DNA from 3 places in the Sporosarcina sp. P25 genome. Region 1 is predicted to be linked to each of the others. Evidence: riboswitches for the same ligand, from Rfam matches in the RefSeq annotation. Region 1 holds a riboswitch; each other region holds the start of a gene.

Region 1 (6,442 bases):
AGAAGAAGGCCGACGTCAGGCAGAGGCTGACCCGTCTTGTCACTTTGTGGACGATGAAAACTCGATCGATTTATTCATGGGGTATGCAGTGGCAGGAGAACGTGTTGCAGCACAATTGAAAGAGCAAAATATTATTGTCGATGAAGCACATCCGCTATTCGTCTATTTACCTTGCGGTGTAGGCGGAGGACCAGGTGGCGTGGCATTCGGATTAAAATTGGCATTAGGCGATCATGTGCATTGCCTCTTTGCTGAACCAACACACTCGCCGTGTATGATGATTGGAATGATGACAGGAATGCACGACCAAGTCTCAGTTGCAGATTTTGGCCTGGACAATAAAACTGCAGCTGATGGTTTAGCAGTCGGTACAGCGTCCGCATTTGTCGGGAAAACGATGGAACCATTCCTCACAGGATGCTATACGGTAGAAGATCAGACATTGTTCACGCTCCTGAAAAAGCTGGCGGATAGTGAAGACATCTGGTTAGAACCTTCAGCACTTGCTGGTATGACAGGGCCTGTACAAGTTATACAGTCTAAATTACCGTCAGCAGATTTCAAAAACACAACGCACCTTGTATGGGGAACGGGCGGAAATATGGTGCCTGCAGACGAAATGAAGAGATATTATAATCATACGGGGAAATAACACACTCTATTTCCCGGGAAATCGACAAAAGATCCGCAGAGATATTCTCTGCGGATCTTATTTTTTAAACTATTTGATTTGGAAGAGGGAAGATATCGTTGATCAACGTGCTGGAACGCAAATTGGATCTCATCACTGATCCCCACCATTTTGACTTACATCTTGGTGTTACTGCAAATCTTTAAAAATCTTCAATTTCAACAGTCTTGGAGCCAATAATAGGCCGATAATTGTACCACTCACTGTCGATACAAGAAAAGGGGGTAGAAAGAAGAAGGCAGTGACGGTAGTGCCCATCAAAATTTTGGCATAAGGCACCGCAAACAATGGTGCTATCAAACCGGTTCCAATAATTTCTCCAATACCCGCACTCCAATTTCTTTTGAAACGCTGATAGAGTACGCCAGCTAAAAGTGCACCGATCATTCCGCCTGGAAACGCGAGCAGTGAACCTGTCCCTGTCAATAAACGTACGAGTCCTGTCATAAACGCTACCATCACGGCAGCTCCAGGCCCCATTATAATCGCCACTACGACATTCACAGCATGCTGTATGGGATATGCTCTGGCGATACCAGCAGGGAATGAAACGAATGCAGAGCCGGCAACTGCGATGGCTACAAACATTGTCATGAAAATCATTCTACGTGTATTCATACGAACCCCATTCATTCCAACAAGGAGTATATTGTTCTTGCTAAATCACTTGCTGCATACAGTGGATCTTTAGCCGATGCGATCGCAGAAACAACGGCTACACCATCTGCTCCGGCTTGGATAATAGAGCTGGTTGTAGCCAGCGTAATTCCGCCTATAGCGACTATCGGCATATCAGGGAAAGTAGTATGAATTTCTTCTACTAAAGTGGTACCGACAACTGCCGAAGCATCAAGTTTGGTTGACGTCGGATAGATCGGACCCAGTCCTACATAATCCGCGCCAATGGATTGTGCAATTTGTACTTCTTGTGCATTGTGAGTCGAAACCCCAAGCCATTTATCCGGACCAATTCGCTGACGCACGCTGTCTGCCCGTTCATCATCTTGTCCTACATGAACCCCGTCCGCATTAATTGCCAATGCAAGATCCACATCGTCATTGATGATGAAAGGAACGCGATACAATCTGCATAGCGCCTGACACTTTCTGGCAAACCCGAGCAAAGCTTCGCCTTCGAGGGCATGTAATCCTTTTTCACGCAACTGAAAACATGTGACACCCCCGCGAAGAGCTGCTTCCACTATTGCTAATGGATCTTGATTCCCTGAGTTTGGTGTGCCCATTACAAAATATAAACCTAATGCTTTCTTCAATCCTATATTTGACATCAGTGTATCTCCTTTTTTAGATCACCATATGCCCAATGATTTGTCGGTCCATGGCCTGAACCGATCTTCAAGCCATTTTCAATCGCGGCTTGTATGAATTGCTTCGCTTCGGCAACTGCATCCGTCAAGGAATAGCCTTTAGCTAGAAAACTTGTCAACGCCGCTGCAAATGTGCATCCGGTTCCATGTGTGTCTTTAGTTTGGATCCAAGGTGTAGTTACAGTGAATGACTGACCTTCTTCGTCCGCGTAATAATCCTTTGCGTCCAACACATCATTACGGTGGCCGCCTTTCATAACGACGGCTTTCGCTCCCATTTGGATAAAAGCAGCTGCGGCTTGCTGAATGTCTTCATCTGTTCGTATTTTCATTCCGGTCAGTACTTCCGCTTCAGGAATATTCGGAGTCACAATGGTAGCCAGTGGCAACAAATGCTCTTTTAATGCTTGAATCGCCTGTTGTTGCAATAAAGTTTGTCCTCCCTTTGCAATCATGACAGGGTCAATGACTAATGGAAACGAAGGGTATTCTTTTAATAGCGTAGCTACTTCAGTAATAATTTCTGCAGAAAACAGCATCCCGGTTTTACATGCTTTTACATCAAAATCATCAAGTACTGCACGTATTTGTGCTATTACTCCTTCTGTTTGTATTGGATAAACACCGTGAACACCGTGTGTGTTCTGAGCAGTCACCGCGGTTATAGCAGAAGTGCCAAATACACCTAGTTCCTGGAACGTTTTTAAGTCGGCTTGAATTCCTGCGCCACCTCCGCTATCCGAACCGGCAATGGTCAATGCTACTTGTACTGTCAATTGAAAAACCTCCTGTCTATTAGGTTGAAAATGTTTTCGATTCTCTATCCAATGTATGTAATGTATTTATGAAGTTCACAGCAAAGTCGCCAGGACCACGTGAAATTTTTGCTGTCTGTTCACCAGCCCGTTTATAAAATGAAAGTGCATCTGCTACGGCTTCCAAGGGATGCTCCATTCCTACAGAGAGAAAAGCACCCGTGATAGAACTAAGTAAACACCCCGTACCTGTAATGGTAGTCATCATGGGGTGACCGCCTGTAATGGATAATGTGGAATCACCATCCGTGACAATATCCACTTCGCCTGATACTGCAACCAGACAGTTATACTTGCGAGCAGTCATTGTCGCTATACTTTTGATGTCGGCAGAACCTTCACCTGCGTCAACACCCTTGGCGGCCCATGGAACATCTGCAATTGCAGCAAGTTCCCCTGCATTACAACGGATCAGTGTGACGTCTACTTCGTTCAGTACTTTCAGGACGCTAGCTTTACGAAAAGCTGTGGCGCCTGCACCCACAGGGTCTAGTACGACGGGTTTTCCTACTGCGCGGGCACTGTTTCCTGCCAAAATCATTGCATCTACTGTTTGTTGCTTCAATGTGCCAATATTTAAAATGCTGCAAGAGGCAATTCTAGCGATATCTTCTGCTTCTTCTACTGCATCCGCCATAACGGGAGAAGCGCCTATTGCAAGTAAACCATTTGCTTGGAAATTCGCGACTACAAAATTTGTAATGCAATGAACGAGCGGTTGCCTTTGACGAAGTTCTTGAATAAGCTGCATGTTTCTTTTCCTCCCTTTAAAGGTATATATACAAAAAACCCATGCATAGATGGGCAATTGGGTATGAAAACTACCCACTTCCCTCCGCTAGTATGTGCTAGATCAGGTTCAAAGGGTTTGCGTAATCGCATCTCAGCCGAAAAGAAGGCGCCCCTAGTGGTGGCTATGTATCAGACAGGCTAATTATATCATATACATGAAAAAGGTTGAAATAATACTGGGATTAGAAGGTCTAAGTATTTGGAAATGAGCGATTCCGAATAGACAAAGAGGTATAACGATATGCTGAATGTTACATAATTATCTGAAGGCGTATAACTGTTTCAGATGAAATAGATAAAAGGGAGCAGATCGCAAATGGAGAAATTATTTGAAATTCAACAGATGGTTCATTCATTGGATGATATATCATTCACATGGAGTGACACAGGTGGTTATTATCGTGTTTATAAAAATGACAGGCAAGTATATGAAGGAACGGCTCCAAAGTTTACGGATGGTGAATTAGACCCGTCACATCCTTTTCAATATACAGTGGAACGAGTAGAGGAAGGACGGGTTCAAGATGTGATTGTTATCCAGACGTCCGCCCTAACAGAAGTACAGGAAGATGAACATCCTTTACAACGCTTAGTCATTACAACGATTGTCGCCCCATCACAAATTGCACTGTCATGGGAGTGGATTAAGGACGTAGAGAAGTTTGATATTTACCGCAACGGACAATACATCGAGACAATTACTGATAATCGTTTTATTGATCGTGAGACAAGTCTTTCTGAGTCGGTAGTATATAGTGTCGCGGCAACGCGTCCATTGATTGACAGCAATCAGAAAATGAATGTCAGTAAATCGATCGCATCAAAAGTGTATGAAGTGATTATGCCTCGAAATCTTGAGAATAAACCGACAGAAGAAATCTACACTTTTTCTGTACGGGTAAAGCAGCGGAATCAATTACTAAAACCGGTAGCTGACAGGAAAAAGACAAAAGAAGTGGAACAGTGGAAGTTCCGTTATACGACATTTTTAAAGGAAGATATTATAAAGAATCCGAATCTCTTTTCACCGATACCATACTTTACAGGAGATGATCGGGACTTTAATCCAGAAGGGAAAAGCTTCCGTACCCGTGTGGATATAGAAGGAGAGTTTATCGGGGGAGACAGTACATTGCAATTTACGAAAGCCACGGGACCGTCAATCGGCTTGAATACGATGAAACGGTATAAGCGTCATGACCATGCGTCTGTAGATGGTATAGACATTGATCGGTTGGAAGGGAAATCGACAGAAGTTCATTTTACAATCAATCATGACGTAGGCAATCCATTAACCACTTCACCGCCAATTCATTATGAAGTGAAAGCTCATGTGGATCAGGAAGGGAACATTGACCTGGTTGGCTATCATAATGATGCACCTCATCATGAAATTTATTTAGCGCTTGACGGAGAGGACTGGCGTTCCGTCCATCGTACTGAAAGTGAAGGATTAGCGTATTTGTCAGGTGTGCTGGGAGATAATTATTGGCGTTATACCACATGTAATTAATGCAGTTGAGAAAATAGTATTATCCATCCCCTCTATTCTATCGTCTAGTAAGTATAATTTTATCTATTATTGTCAAAGCTAAATGATATAAAAACGTTAGAGGGTTTTCGTATGAAAAAAACCGGTTCTATAAGTGTCTTGCATGTTATTTTCCTGTCGATGACAATAATTGGTTTGAAAAATCATGTGACTATTATCCCGTCATTGGTGAAAGGGGCGGGAAGGGATGGATGGATATCTATTCTAGTTGCAACTATTGCAATCTTTCCTTGGCTTTTTCTCGTACTTTACATCCATAAAAAATCAAATCAACAACCGTTAACAAAGTGGTTGGAGACGAACATCGGGAAAGTCGCTACAGCCATATTCCGGTATGTAACGGCTTTCTTTTTAATTATTATGGCCGCATTTACAATGGGTGAGACATTATTTTGGATGGTGTCAACTTTTCTGCCAGAAACGCCTATGCTGCCGTTGGTAATCGTTTACACCATTTTATGTATCCTACTTGTCACCACAAACTTACAAACGATTGCGATGGTTAATGTACTTATTTTATTTTGGATCGTTATTTTAGGTTTTTTTATTGCATTTACGAATATGCAAGTGAAAAATTATGAGTTGCTTCAACCTTTTTTGGAACATGGATTTCAACCTGTACTCACTACCGCGATGTTTGCAGCATCCGGATTTGTCGAGATTTTGTTGTTCTTGTTCATACAACAACAAGTCAAAGATCGGATGCGGTGGTATCATTTCGCTATTATGCTTTTCATTTTAATGGGTTTGACCATGGGTCCTACCATTGGAGCCATAACGGAGTTTGGTCCAACCGAAGCGATAAAACAAAGATTTCCCGCCTATGAAGAATGGGGACTGGGATCGGTTGGGCGGTTTATCGAGCATTTTGATTTTGCTTCAATTTATCAATGGTTGTCAGGTGCATTCATAAGAGTGGGGCTTCTTTTATTCATAGCAGCGGACTTGTTAAATATGACAGGAGACAAACAGCGTATTTGGAAAATACTTGCCCCCGCTTTTTTCTTTATGACGTTGTCGTTATCTCTTTTGGATGATCGTCTTTTTCATACCATTAAAGGAGATTATGTATTGATCATCACTTTATTCTTCATGCTCTTTCTATCTTTCTTTTTAGTCGTTATTGCTTTGATTTCAAGAAAACCATCTAGAAAAGTCAGAACATAAAATCTATACAGAAAATGGTGAAGAACCATGAAGTCGGATGAAAAGGAAATAGATATAAATTCCATGAAACAATTGTTTCTAAAGTCCGCGGATGTTC
Region 2 (6,442 bases), on a different contig from region 1:
GATGACGGATGGTGTGTTAAGGCTGGAGAGTGTGGCTGAGACGGATTTAAATGAGTGAGTGGAATAGCTCGGTAAATAATAAAAATAAACGCTTCGGACGGCTATTTATGGCTTTCCGAAGCGTTTTTTATTGGAGGATTTATTGGGTATGCTCATGAAATTGGGGTGAGTGATCTATACACGGGGGAAGCGCTCTGTGCCACGTGTTAACCGCTCTATCACACGTGTTATCCGCTCATAGTCCGTGGGTGAGTGCTCTATGCCACGTGTTAAGCGCTCTATCAAACGTGGTATTCGCTCATAGTCCATGGGTGAGTGCTCTATACCACGTGTTAACCGCTCTATCACACGTGTTATCCGCTCATAGTCCATGGGTAACCGCTCTATCACACATGTTAGCCGCTCTATCAAACGTGCAAACCGCTCATAGCCCATTCACGAACGCTCTAAACCCCAAGCATTACCCCAATAAACCGGAGATAATCTTCCGGGCTACCATAATATCCTTCGTTCCATGCACCAACATCCGGCCATCACGGAATAATACGAGTCGATGATCGTTGTATTCACAGGAAACCAAATATGGATTTTGCTTTAAATTAGAAACAATACCGCGAATCGATTCGGCGAATGGTAATAGTTCCACTTGTCGGTGCTTCGGCCAGGTTAGTTGTACAGTGTCGCGTCCACACAGCACGGCAGTCCGAATGACTTCATTGGCAGACAGATAAGGGTAGACAGGAGTGGCTGAGCAACTTGGACAACTGGGTTTCTTCATACTTTGCACGTCCATTGCAGCACGTTCGCCTGTCCAAAGATCGACGGATTCTAGACGCGGTTCCATCGACGCGCCCGTTATACACTTCAGCAATTCGGCGGTTTGACGGGCGGCCGTCGTGACGACGATTGGCGAGATGACGCCGACTGTATCGCATGTCAATGACTGTGGCGGTAACGCTTCGAGCAGACAATGCAAGCAGGGTGAGCCTTCTTTTACACCAATAGGAAACGTCAGCCCGTAGCTCCCGACGCAAGCACCCATGAAGAAAGGGATGCCCAGTTGTAATGCGGCGTCATTTGCCAGTAATCGAGTTTCGATATTATCTGTGCCGTCGAGAATGAATTGATGGCCTTCGAATAATTCGAGGATGTTTTCTGGCGTCACATCCGCCACAATCCCACGCACTTTCACATCGCTGTTGATAGCGCGCAATCGGCTTTCCGCTGCAATTGCTTTTGGCAATTGATCGATGACATCCTGTTCCGTGTATAATTGCTGTCTATGGAGATTGGTCCATTCCAAAATATCGCGATCGACAATCGTCAGTTCACCGACACCTGCCCGGACTAGCATCTCCGCTCCAGAAGAACCGAGTGCACCCGCTCCTAAGACGAAAACTTTTGCTTCACGAATACGCTGTTGCCCAACCAGTCCGATCGGTGTAAACAGCTCTTGCCGAGAATATTTACCAATCAATTTGTCACAAGTCCTTCAGTGGGACTGCTAGCTACACCATAGTCACGTACTGGCATACGTCCTGCCTTATAACCGAGACGTCCCGCTTCAATCGCCATCTTCATTGCGGCTGCCATCATGACAGGATTTGCCGCTTCTGACACTGCTGTATTTAACAAGACACCGTCTGCTCCGAGCTCCATCGCGAATGCTGCGTCTTTTGGTGAGCCAACGCCTGCATCGATGATCACGGGGACATTGGACTGCTCAATGATGAATGACAGATTCAGCGGGTTCAGAATGCCTCTGCCTGAACCGATTGGCGCAGCGCCCGGCATGATGGCATGAACGCCTAATTCGCATAGTCTTTTTGCGAGTACTACATCGTCTGACGTATAAGGCAATACAATAAAGCCTTCCTCTAATAGCGTTTCAGAAGCACGTAATGTTTCTACAGGGTCTGGCAGCAATGAACGGCTGCACCCAATGATTTCAACCTTTACCATGTCACAAAGTCCGGATGCTTTTGCGAGACGCGCGATATGTACGGCTTCTTCTGCTGTGCTTGCACCTGCAGTATTTGGAAGCAATGTATAGCGAGTTAAATCCAATTGCTCTAGAAAATTAGGCTGCGATGCTTCAAAAATATCCATGCGCCGTACCGCGAATGTGAGGATGTCTGCTTCTGATTCTGCGACTGCCTGCTTTTGTATATCAAATGAAGGGTATTTCCCTGTACCTAATAATAAACGTGAAGAGAATTCTTTATCTGCAATTTTTAACATCTTCATCCGCCTCCTACAAAATGAATGATTTCAATTTGGTCTCGATCCATAATCGGTGCATCGTAGTACTCTTTTTGCAAAATTTCTTTGTTTTTCTCCACAATCAAAATACGATCACCAAGTCCTAAATGCTCAAGTAACTGCTGAATCGTCCTTACTTCCGGAACGACTGAATACGACTTTCCGTTCAAGTCAATCATTTTCTCCATTAAACGCCTCTCCTTTTCTATAACTCTGTAAAACGTTTAGTGACCGCATAGGGGATAATACAGCCGCGCCTGCTACGTTGTTTCGCTGCAAATCAGGCAAATGATGTGGCTGAATTCCGCCGATTGCATATACGGGAATCGAACTATACTTCGCAATAGAAAACAATTCGTCGGTACCGCGTGCTGGTAGGCCGGGTTTTGATTTTGTTTCGAAAACATGCCCGTATAAGAGCCAATCTGCTCCTTCTGTCGTAGCTTTTTTTGCCTCTTCTATTGAATGAATCGAGCAGCCGAATGTTAGCTCGGGAAACTTCCGACGTGCATCCCGTACACTCATGCCATAGCCCGGCAACTGCACGTTCGAAAGGTTTAGCTTGCTGGCTACGTAAGGTCTGGCATGTATAATGAGCTTTTCAAGTGGGAATCCACTATTCGCAAGACGTGAAATCACATCTATCAGTTGTTCATCTGTCTTGGACTTTTCACGCAAGATCATAGCATCCAGAAACGGTATTGTCTGTTGCAAGTGAAGTGTTAGTTCATCAAGCGAAAGACGGTCATCGGTCACGCCAAGTAATTTCATTCATGCCCCTCCAATAGAAAAAACCACTTCCCGAATCGGAAAGTGGTGGATGTGTCGACAGAAATACATACGGAACGACTCGCCACTTCCCTCCGCAGGTGCTAACCTGTTCAGGTAATAAGGGTTTCAGAGCCACACTCTTTTCTCAGTCCTTGTAAAGGATTCCCCTAATGGTCAAAATATTTCATTTTCAGAACTAGCGTATCATGTGTGTGAGAGAATGAAAAGAGTTTCTTCATAAAAATTAGAAGATGATTGCGTCAAACTATTTTATTCATTTACCTCAATTCACTTGTATTAATTATCCTACGTATAAGATTATTTTGTGAAAATGACCTGGACGTCCATCAACTTTTGTCAAACAATACTTTTTCTTCTCGTCAAAGTGCTTTATACTGAATAGGTAGTACACATTTATGAATAGAGGAGAATCGTACGGATGAAATTAACCTATTCTGGTAAAACGAAAGACGTCTACCGCTTGGAAGATGGCCACGTGCTATTGAAATTCAAGGATGATGTAACAGGGGAAGATGGTGTATTTGATCCAGGTGCCAACACAGTAGGCCTGACGATTGAAGGTGCCGGGAAGTCTGGACTTCGCATGACGAAATACTTTTTCGAGAAATTGGAGGAGCAAAACGTACCGACACATTACATCGATGCCGATCTGGATGAAGTGACGATGACGGTGAAGCCTGCTACGGTCTTTGGTAAAGGATTAGAAGTGATTTGTCGATACCGTGCGGTCGGAAGTTTCTTGCGCAGATTCGGTGCATACGCTGAAGAAGGACAAGTACTGGATGCTTACGTGGAAGTGACGCTGAAAGACGATGAACGTCAAGATCCACCTATTTCGGAAGATGCTTTGGCACAACTTCACATTTTAACGCATGAAGAATATGCGACACTTAAAGAATTAACAAAGCAAATTTCTGAAGTAGTACGAAAAGAGATGGCGGAAAAAGGTTTAGAACTATATGATATCAAATTGGAATTCGGTCGCGATCCTGAGCGCAACATCATGTTGATCGATGAAATTTCAGGAGGCAATATGCGCGTTTATCGAGGCGATACATATATTGAACCAATGGAATTAGAAAAGATATTATTCTCATAAAATTTGACCGGAAACGAAAAATGTTTCCGGTTTTTTATATTTCCTATACTAGCAACCAGTGTGTGTGGCGATACATAGTTTGCTTTATCACCAGTGTGCGGTAGTGAATTCTAGCTAATGAAAGGGCCTTTTCTATCAGCGAAACTTTAATCTGTCTGCGGCTTTCATTTATTTGTTGGAAGGGGGATGCGGTTGCGCTCTATGTTTGTCGTTAAGCGCTCAATGTGTCTGTGTAAACGCTCTATGTCGGGCGTAAAGCGCTCAAAGTCCAGCGGTAAACGCTCAATGTCACAGGGTAACCGCTCTATCCAGTCCGCAATCCGCTCTTAAAATGATAGATACATGTTAGAATTTTGAGAAATGGGGTACACTACACACTATGAGTTCATTATCCAATCAGTAATGAACAATGAATTACATAACTTATACAAGGAGGAATTTAATGATGTGGAAATTACCAAGTATTGCATTGAGCTCAGCGTTATTGATGGCAGCTTGCGGGGGCGCTACGGATGAAGGAAATGAAAAAGAAAAAGAACCGGTGAACGGCACGGGTGATCCAGTTGTAGAAGAGGAGACAGTGGAGCCTGAAGTGATGGCACCGGTTATAAATGTGGATGGAGAAGAAATTGGTTCTGTAACGCTAACGCAAGGGCCATCTGGAGTAGCAATGGATATCGATGTATCCGGCCTTGAGCCAGGAGAACACGGTATGCACTTCCATGAAACGGGCGTCTGTACTGCACCGGACTTTAAAGAGTCTGCTGGCGGTCATTTCAACCCAACAGATAAAAAGCATGGATTAGAGAATCCAGAAGGACACCACGCAGGAGATTTGGAGAATCTTGTGGCGGATGAAGAAGGTAACGCAAAAGTTACTGTGACGACAGATGCAGTTACGCTTGAGTCTGGAAAAGAAAATTCGTTAATGGATGAAGATGGAAGTGCATTGATTATCCATGAAGGCGCAGATGATAACATTACCGATCCAGCAGGCAATTCAGGAACACCATTTGCTTGTGCAGAGATTACATCTGAGAATATGAAGTAAGAGGTAAGGCAGGATGTCCCGAGGTGTGGGGCATCCTTTTTTCGCGTGGACGAAGTCTTAATCGAAATATATAAGAACTGGATAATCTGTATTTACAAGGGGTTTCGATCCTAATGATAAAATGGAAGAATGCATATCACCATCCTTCTTTCTAACGGTCTCTTCATTCCCACAGACGAAAAAAAGAACGCCCTCCCGGAAAGGGGCGTCCTGTTGATTATCGAACGATCGCGATAATCCCTTCTTCATCATCCAGCTTTAGCTGAATGCCTGCTGCCATCGGATCTTGATCGAGATACTGCTCAATCCAAAGGCGAAGCGCTTCGACGAGACGGGAAGTGTCCAAGTGATGCATTTTGCCGTTAAGCTCTGCATCTGCTGAAAACCCAGTGTCGTCATCGTAAGCAAGTTCGACTTCCACGTCGTCTGGCATTGCACGTGACTCTTTTGCAATTAAGACACAAACCGCATTCACTACGTCTTGTTCGTAGATTATCTGTTGTTCCATTGATTCATATCCTCATTGCGTTTACGCTCTTTCTCTTTGAAGATCGCGAAAATCTTGCGAACCATGTAAATGATGAAGACAATCGCTAACACGTTAATCATCAAGCCCATAATGGAGCCGAGCATACCCATATTCGCAAACAAGCTACCGAATAATAGACCTGCAAGTCCACCGACGAATAGACCTTTCATCAAGCCGCCACCCATTCCGCCTGGCTTCTTCGCTGTGTTACCTGCTGTTGCTTTATCATTACTTTGATTGGTGTCTTGTTTCTTTTCTGCTTTATTCGGTTGCACACGATTTGGTGTACTGAAACTCTTCTTACCGGACTTATAGCCACGTGCTTCGGCAGTAATTTCATCTTGGAAGATGATGTTCCCGATTGGCGACAAAATCAATGTCGCAGCGAGGAAAAATGCAGCAAATTTTTTCAATTGAAAATCTCCTTTAGTGCTGTAATGAAGGTCTTGGATTTACCAAAGCCCTTCTCTTTATTTTACTGGATAACTGATCGTAATGAAAGGAAATTCCCTTACTTGGCGAAGAAGTTTTCTGTATAAAATGGCTGTTCTTTGTCATTAAAGTCTACACCGATCCCAAGGAACTGGTAGTCACGGATTAATATGTTTTCTCTATGGCCTTTTGAATTCATGAGCCCTTCATGTGCGAAAATACTACTTGATTGACCGTAAGCTAGATTTTCACCCGCACTGACGAACGTTACTCCTTG
Region 3 (6,442 bases), on a different contig from region 1:
ACATCCACTGATCAGTATCGCACTCAGCAAAAATATACCCATTTGAATTTTTTTACTCATTTTCATATCCCCTTTATCTAATTATTTCAAAAGTAGTATAGCAAAAATATATGAAAAAACTTTGCACATGAAAAGCTTTTAAGCGGCATCGCCCATATTCGTTCATAAAATTCAAGAAAGGAGATTGAACACTTTCAAAAGATACCTATTAAAAAAACGAAGCATAACTTAAGGCAACCGCCTATAATTACCATGCTATTCCATTAGCTACTAGAGCACTCTTTGCGTTCGGAATGGCCTTCAGCCTAGCTACAAGCGCCATCTTATTGTTATGAAGCACCGTAATTTCCCCAATAAATGCGTGGTTATTACAGATTTAATAGTGGAGTAACTGCAATACTATCAGAATAAAAACTCCATAATATTTCATGGAGTTTTTGTATTTTCATTCAGACTACGACATCTTTTAAAAACCCATAAAACCACTAAAGAATGGACTAAGCCATATAATAATATAGGTTAAACCATCAAAAAATAATACGAAACCCAACACGACCATTATATAACCGCCAACCTTTGTTATAAGACGATTATACTTTTGAATCCATTTTACACGTGTAATAAAAATAGATAAGAGTAGGAATGGAATGGCAAACCCTAGGACATATACGAGCATGTACCATATTCCAGATCCCGGATTTTGAGCCGCCATTAGGAATACAGCTCCCGTAATTGGTCCGGTACATGGTGTCCATCCTGCTGCAAATGCCAAACCAATTAGAAATGTGCCGAAATATCCAACGGGGCGGTTTTTAAATTGTATTTTTTTCTCTTTCATTAAAAATGAGGGCGAAAAGAATCCTAGAATTATAAGTCCAAAGATGATAATGAAGATGGAACCTAGTTGACGTAGCAAGTCTTGATACTGATAAAAGAATGTCCCTACTAGAGACGAGCTGTATCCTAAAAATATAAAAATAACCGAAAATCCAAGCAAGAAAATAATAGTATGTATTATTCCACTTCTATTAATCTTCACTCTATCTGATGTCATATCATTTAATGACATTCCCGTTATATAGGAGATGAAGGCAGGATACAATGGCAATGTACAAGGTGAGATAAAATTTAAAAACCCAGCACCAAAAGCTAGGAATAAGTTAATATTTTCAAGCATTTATCAAAAGCTCCCTTCAATATATATAAGTAACAATCAGTAGTACCACATGACTCAGATGTAAATACCATCCGTACTTAGTTTACACTTGCCAATAGGTGATTGTATCTACTAAGCCAATCACGATTAGTATAACTCCTGCAGTTCGCTGTATAATGCTTCCTACTTTCATGCTACTTTTCATAACAAGCCTTTTCGCATCCACTAACCAGATGAAGAGAAATAACATGATTAACGGAATAGACGTAGCTACACCAAAAACAGCCGGCAACACAAATCCATAAGTTGTAGTTGCAACGAGTGGCATCAACCATAAAAAGAACAATACAAACATCGTAGGACAGAAAGCCAAAGAAAAGCTAACTCCCAAGAAAAAAGATCCTACTATCCCATTTCGCATTCGAACAGGGATGTACCGTGGTATGTTAGTTAGAAACTTTAGCTTCATAATTCCTAGCAGGACGAGTCCAGTAGCTATAATGAGTGGACCTATTATTTTACGAAATAAAGCAAAATACTCAATTAAAGTATTTTGGAATGTCTCTCCCAAAAACCAAACAAGCAAACCAAGTCCGCTAAAAACAACCACTTTACCTACTATAAATGAAATCACTTCACTTACATTTTGTTTTAATTGGATAGAACGATTACCAAACAAAGTAATAGCACTCATATTCCCCGTCAACTGACAAGGCGCTACAGCTCCTAATAAACCAAGGAGTAATGCGACAATGATTGGACTATTTTCAAATGATTGAAGTAAGATATCTACAGGTTCCATGATGAGCTGACTTACACTTGACAATATATTGTACATGATAGATAGCACCACCTTTATAAGTTCATCATTAGGAAATCTTTTTATTTATCCCTTAAATTTTGTATGGATAGTCGACAGTTCGAATATCGAGATACCTATTATGATACTAGGCGGCATGCATCAATTGATCTCTCGTCAACGGTCTCTTGGATTGAGTAATGGGCGTCTCAATAATGTAAAACCCTTTCTATGACAGTTGTGTACTCTTATCCTTATAGTGCAACGAATATGGAGCACTATTTACTCACCACAGTCAGGATGATCCAAGTCCTCTTCCAGTTTCTCAGATCGTCGCAAAATAGCGTTTACTTTCGCTATAAGTTCCCGTGCATCAAATGGTTTTACAATATAGTCATCTGCACTTTTGTCTAGACCCTTCATTCAATTTGTCTTATCTGTTCTTGCTTCTAGCATGATCGTCGGTATATTTGAAAATCTGCGTATTTCAAGATAAACTTCCTAGCCATCTATATTTTAAGTATAGAAAAAGATTATGAAAAAGATGTGCAGATTGGTTTATACACAAGAATTCAGCATACTTCCATGACGTCTTTGTGTCATCACTCTATACTTTGATTTTGTTATAAGATTCACTTTCCTATGATTTAAACCTTAAACCATACAAAAAAGATGCCCGGTGAAGTATTCCCGGACATCATTCGCTACTATTAAAATCTTGATTTGGCTGGTTTCTTCATCGGTGCTTTATTCATCAAATAGGAGATGAATGTATCATCCGTCAGATTCGGATTGGACGAGTTCAGTAAGAGTGCTAGGTTTTTTGCATCGTCAAGTGCTCTGTGGGCATTATGCACTTGAATTCGGTGCGCTCTCAGCAATTGTTGCAGTTTACCGTTTTCAAAGCCGTAATTTTTCCATTTGATTTGTCTGACGGAGCAATACCAGTCCATATCGAGCGTTTCAGGTAATAGCCGGCTGACGAACCCCCTATCAAATGATGCGTTATGTGCTACTATACCGTCTGCTTGATCAAGTATTTTTAGAATTCTATCCATATCAAGCGACTTCCCTCTTACCATCTGATCGGTAATGCCCGTGAGATTCGTAATCGTCGGAGAAATGGAATAGAACGGTTCTTGAAACTCGCAATACTCATCAGCGACCCGAACAATACGGTTATTTTCATACTCTCCCAGCATAACGCCTAACTCGATCACTTCACTCGCCTCGGCACTCATACCTGTCGTCTCCACGTCAATAAACGCTATATGTTTTGTCATGTGAAAACTCCTTTTACACTCTATTTCCATTATATCGAGAATATAATTATGAACATTTCTATCCTATTAGTATATCAGGATTTCAGTACAATATGTTCAATTTAAACTGCAAGCATTTTATTGAACATGTAGTCATTTCATAAGTTGCCACACAATTCAACGTGCTGTATACTAGGATTGCTTACATGATTGTCCGTCCGGGTGCTTGAGAGAATCAGGCTGAGATAGCAGATGAATCCACTGCTGACCGTTAATCTGATCTGGGTAATGCCAGCGTAGAGAGCGTGATCGATGGAATTATACAGGAATCTCTTTCCTTCCTCGGCCGTCTGCTCTTCAGACGGCTTTTTTGTATGAAAAAATAACAAGGAGTGGAAGAGTTTGAAAAAGTTAAAGTTCACCGATTTATTGATTACCATCATGATTGGCGTTGTGTTTGGCGTGCTGATGAAGTTTTGGGATGATTTATACACTGTCGTCAAACCGATCATGCCTGTCGCGCGTCAACTGCTTTACGGTATGTGGTTCATGGTCGGGCCGTTCGCCTTTTTATTATTACGAAAACCAGGTACTGCACTCATCGCAAGTATTGCAGGGGCTTCCTTATCTGCGTTTGCTGGTCATGGTATTGAAGTATTGATGTATGGACTCGCACAGGGTCTTGCTGCGGAATTATTGTTCGCTGCATTCCGTTATAAACGCTATTCTATTTTAATTGCTGGATTAGCAGGAATCACGTCATGTCTTGCAAGTTTCGGACTTGACTTGGTTTATGGTTACGCAGCACTCGAAACATGGGCACTCATTGTAAAATACGGATTACGTGCAATCAGCGCATTCATCTTCACGGGTATTTTTGCTGTGCTCATTGTAAGGGCGCTAGAAGCAACAGGTGTGACGTCGCTCATTCGACCTGTTGATAAGAAAGAATATACGATGCTTGATCAGTAAAAGCGGAGGTATGATCCAACTATGAATAACATCAGCGTTACAGATTTACGACTGAAGTTTCCAGGAGAAGATGCTTTGGTCTTTAAAGACTTCTCCTTCTCTGTTCAGTCTGGCGAAAAAGTTCTCATGCTTGGTCCTAGTGGTTGTGGGAAATCCACTTTACTCCAAGTACTGAGCGGCATTATACCAAGCTCCATCGAACTGCCAATGAAAGCAACAGACATTCAGTTACCTGACTCATGGGGGTTCGTTTTCCAAGACCCAGACACACAATTCTGTATGACCTATGTAGATGAAGAACTTGCATTCGTTTTAGAGAATCTTCAAGTTCCGCGTGAAGAAATGGCACTTCTTATTGAAGAAGTGTTAAAGCGTGTGGACTTGCATTTGAAAGATGTCCACACGCCCATCAATGAAATGTCTCAAGGTATGAAACAACGGTTAGCATTGGCTTCTGTTTTATTATTAGAACCTGACGTGCTATTTCTGGATGAACCCTCTGCATTATTGGATCCGGAAGGCACGCAACAGATTTGGTCTTCTATTAAAGAGGCAACCGCTGATAAAACTGTGATCATTGTGGAGCATAAAATCAATTTGATTGCTGACTGGGTAGATCGTGTTGTGTTGTTTAATGATCATGGCGTCATAATCGCAGATGGTTCACCAGCATATATTTTTGCAAACTTTCAAGAACAACTGAAACGATATGGTATTTGGTACCCAGGGGTATGGGAAGAATATAAAACATCTGATGCGTTTCAATTAATGATGATAAATCGTCAAGCCGTTTCATCACAAAAGAAAATTCAAATCCAGGACTTTCACGGCTATCGTGGTCAAATGGAAAAGATTTCTGCCAAACATGCGACTGTACAGGCCGGTGACTGGATTACGATTGTTGGCGAAAATGGTTCTGGTAAAAGTACATTACTTTTATCTCTCATGCAATTACTTCGGACTAGCGGTATCTATGAAGTGAACGGTGTACCCATTGCGTGGAAAAAGAAGAAACGGCAACTCCCGCAAGGTCTGTCGCTCGTCTTTCAAAATCCCGAACTACAATTTGTGACGAACTCGATTACGGAAGAGTTAACCGTATCTTTACACGGCATGCCAAAAGATGATGCAGACGTTTATGCGAAAGAATTGATGTGTTTATTTAACTTACCTGATTCTGTTTCGCGCCATCCTTACCAGCTATCTACGGGTCAAAAGCGTCGTTTGAGTGTCGCAACTGCTCTTACTCCTAGTACAGACATTTTGTTACTGGATGAGCCTACTTTCGGGCAGGATGCACGAAACACCTTCGCCATTCTTGAAAAGCTGGAACAATTGCGCACTGAAGGCATGACAATTTTGATGGTTACGCATGATACAGAAATAGTAGAAAACTTCGCTACTGCTGTTTGGACTGTAGTTGATGGTGTTGTGCATACGGCTAATGGAGTAGGAGGTGCGAAGAGTGTTCAATTGGTTCACACCTAAACGCGAAACCTGGTTATTCCGAGTCAATCCTGCGTTAAAATTTATCGTATTTTTTGCGTTCTTGATTATTACGCTCGTAAATCAAAGTTTATCTTTTGCTATCTCACAAGCTATTTTATATGGAATATTATTTTATGTATTTAGCGGTTATTCGCTGAAGAAACTTTCATTGCTTTCCATTCCGTTAGCTATTTCATTCCTATCCACTGGGTTGACCATGTTGTTGTTCGGTAAGGGTGAAGCGGTAATTTGGCAATGGGGGCTATTCAAGATTTCTGAAGAGAGTATTCAACACGCGCTTTTGCTCGGAAGTAAGTCACTTTCATTCGGCTTCGTTGGCTTTACGTTTATCTTAACTATCCAACCTGTACTATTCTTTTATGCTATGATGCAACAGTTTCGTCTGCCGTCCAAATATGCCTATAGCTTTATTGCAGCTTTTCGTTTAATTCCTGCTGTAACTGAAGAGCTACAAATTCGTAGGAATGCTTTAAAAGTACGAAATATCCAGTTTTCAAAAGGATTTAGAGGTTTCTATGAACGATTGCAGTCCTATACAGTTCCGCTATTTGCCCAAAGTATACGGCGCGCGCAACGCATTGCAGTTGCGATGGAAGCGAAACAGTATCAGATGGGTGCTGCAAGGACATATTATTATCCTACACGGTATACTGGGATAGATATGGTATTTTTACTTGTCATGATATGTAGTTTATCTTCAGCCTTTTTGCTATCAATATATCGATAATTAGCGATATATAATAT

The links. Region 1 has a riboswitch for thiamine pyrophosphate ahead of thiM (hydroxyethylthiazole kinase). Riboswitches for the same ligand answer to the same signal wherever they lie in the genome.
Region 2: another riboswitch for thiamine pyrophosphate. It lies ahead of CSV70_RS07060 (thiamine phosphate synthase); the one in region 1 lies ahead of thiM (hydroxyethylthiazole kinase).
Region 3: another riboswitch for thiamine pyrophosphate. It lies ahead of CSV70_RS08290 (ECF transporter S component); the one in region 1 lies ahead of thiM (hydroxyethylthiazole kinase).

What each region holds. Positions count from the first base shown of each region.
Region 1 is NZ_PDYV01000002.1:233,564-240,005, forward strand. It holds gene CSV70_RS02895 (D-serine ammonia-lyase) at 1-652, shown strand, start outside; gene thiW (energy coupling factor transporter S component ThiW) at 821-1,309, opposite strand; gene thiE (thiamine phosphate synthase) at 1,321-1,980, opposite strand; gene thiD (bifunctional hydroxymethylpyrimidine kinase/phosphomethylpyrimidine kinase) at 1,980-2,795, opposite strand; gene thiM (hydroxyethylthiazole kinase) at 2,815-3,585, opposite strand; TPP riboswitch at 3,648-3,750, opposite strand; gene CSV70_RS02920 (DUF3238 domain-containing protein) at 3,943-5,139, shown strand; gene CSV70_RS02925 (endospore germination permease) at 5,251-6,345, shown strand; gene CSV70_RS02930 (spore germination protein) at 6,373-6,442, shown strand, end outside.
Region 2 is NZ_PDYV01000006.1:16,357-22,798, forward strand. It holds gene CSV70_RS07040 (ABC transporter ATP-binding protein) at 1-58, shown strand, start outside; gene CSV70_RS07045 (ThiF family adenylyltransferase) at 461-1,477, opposite strand; gene CSV70_RS07050 (thiazole synthase) at 1,474-2,247, opposite strand; gene thiS (sulfur carrier protein ThiS) at 2,244-2,450, opposite strand; gene CSV70_RS07060 (thiamine phosphate synthase) at 2,434-3,033, opposite strand; TPP riboswitch at 3,104-3,212, opposite strand; gene CSV70_RS07065 (phosphoribosylaminoimidazolesuccinocarboxamide synthase) at 3,473-4,153, shown strand; gene CSV70_RS07070 (superoxide dismutase family protein) at 4,596-5,204, shown strand; gene CSV70_RS07075 (DUF2653 family protein) at 5,422-5,712, opposite strand; gene CSV70_RS07080 (hypothetical protein) at 5,697-6,146, opposite strand; gene CSV70_RS07085 (CAP domain-containing protein) at 6,245-6,442, opposite strand, start outside.
Region 3 is NZ_PDYV01000007.1:81,125-87,566, forward strand. It holds gene CSV70_RS08270 (multicopper oxidase family protein) at 1-60, opposite strand, end outside; gene CSV70_RS08275 (cytochrome c biogenesis CcdA family protein) at 467-1,177, opposite strand; gene CSV70_RS08280 (urease accessory protein UreH domain-containing protein) at 1,260-1,994, opposite strand; gene CSV70_RS16340 (response regulator transcription factor) at 2,238-2,378, opposite strand; gene CSV70_RS08285 (exonuclease domain-containing protein) at 2,666-3,238, opposite strand; TPP riboswitch at 3,426-3,537, shown strand; gene CSV70_RS08290 (ECF transporter S component) at 3,620-4,189, shown strand; gene CSV70_RS08295 (ABC transporter ATP-binding protein) at 4,211-5,677, shown strand; gene CSV70_RS08300 (energy-coupling factor transporter transmembrane component T family protein) at 5,655-6,425, shown strand.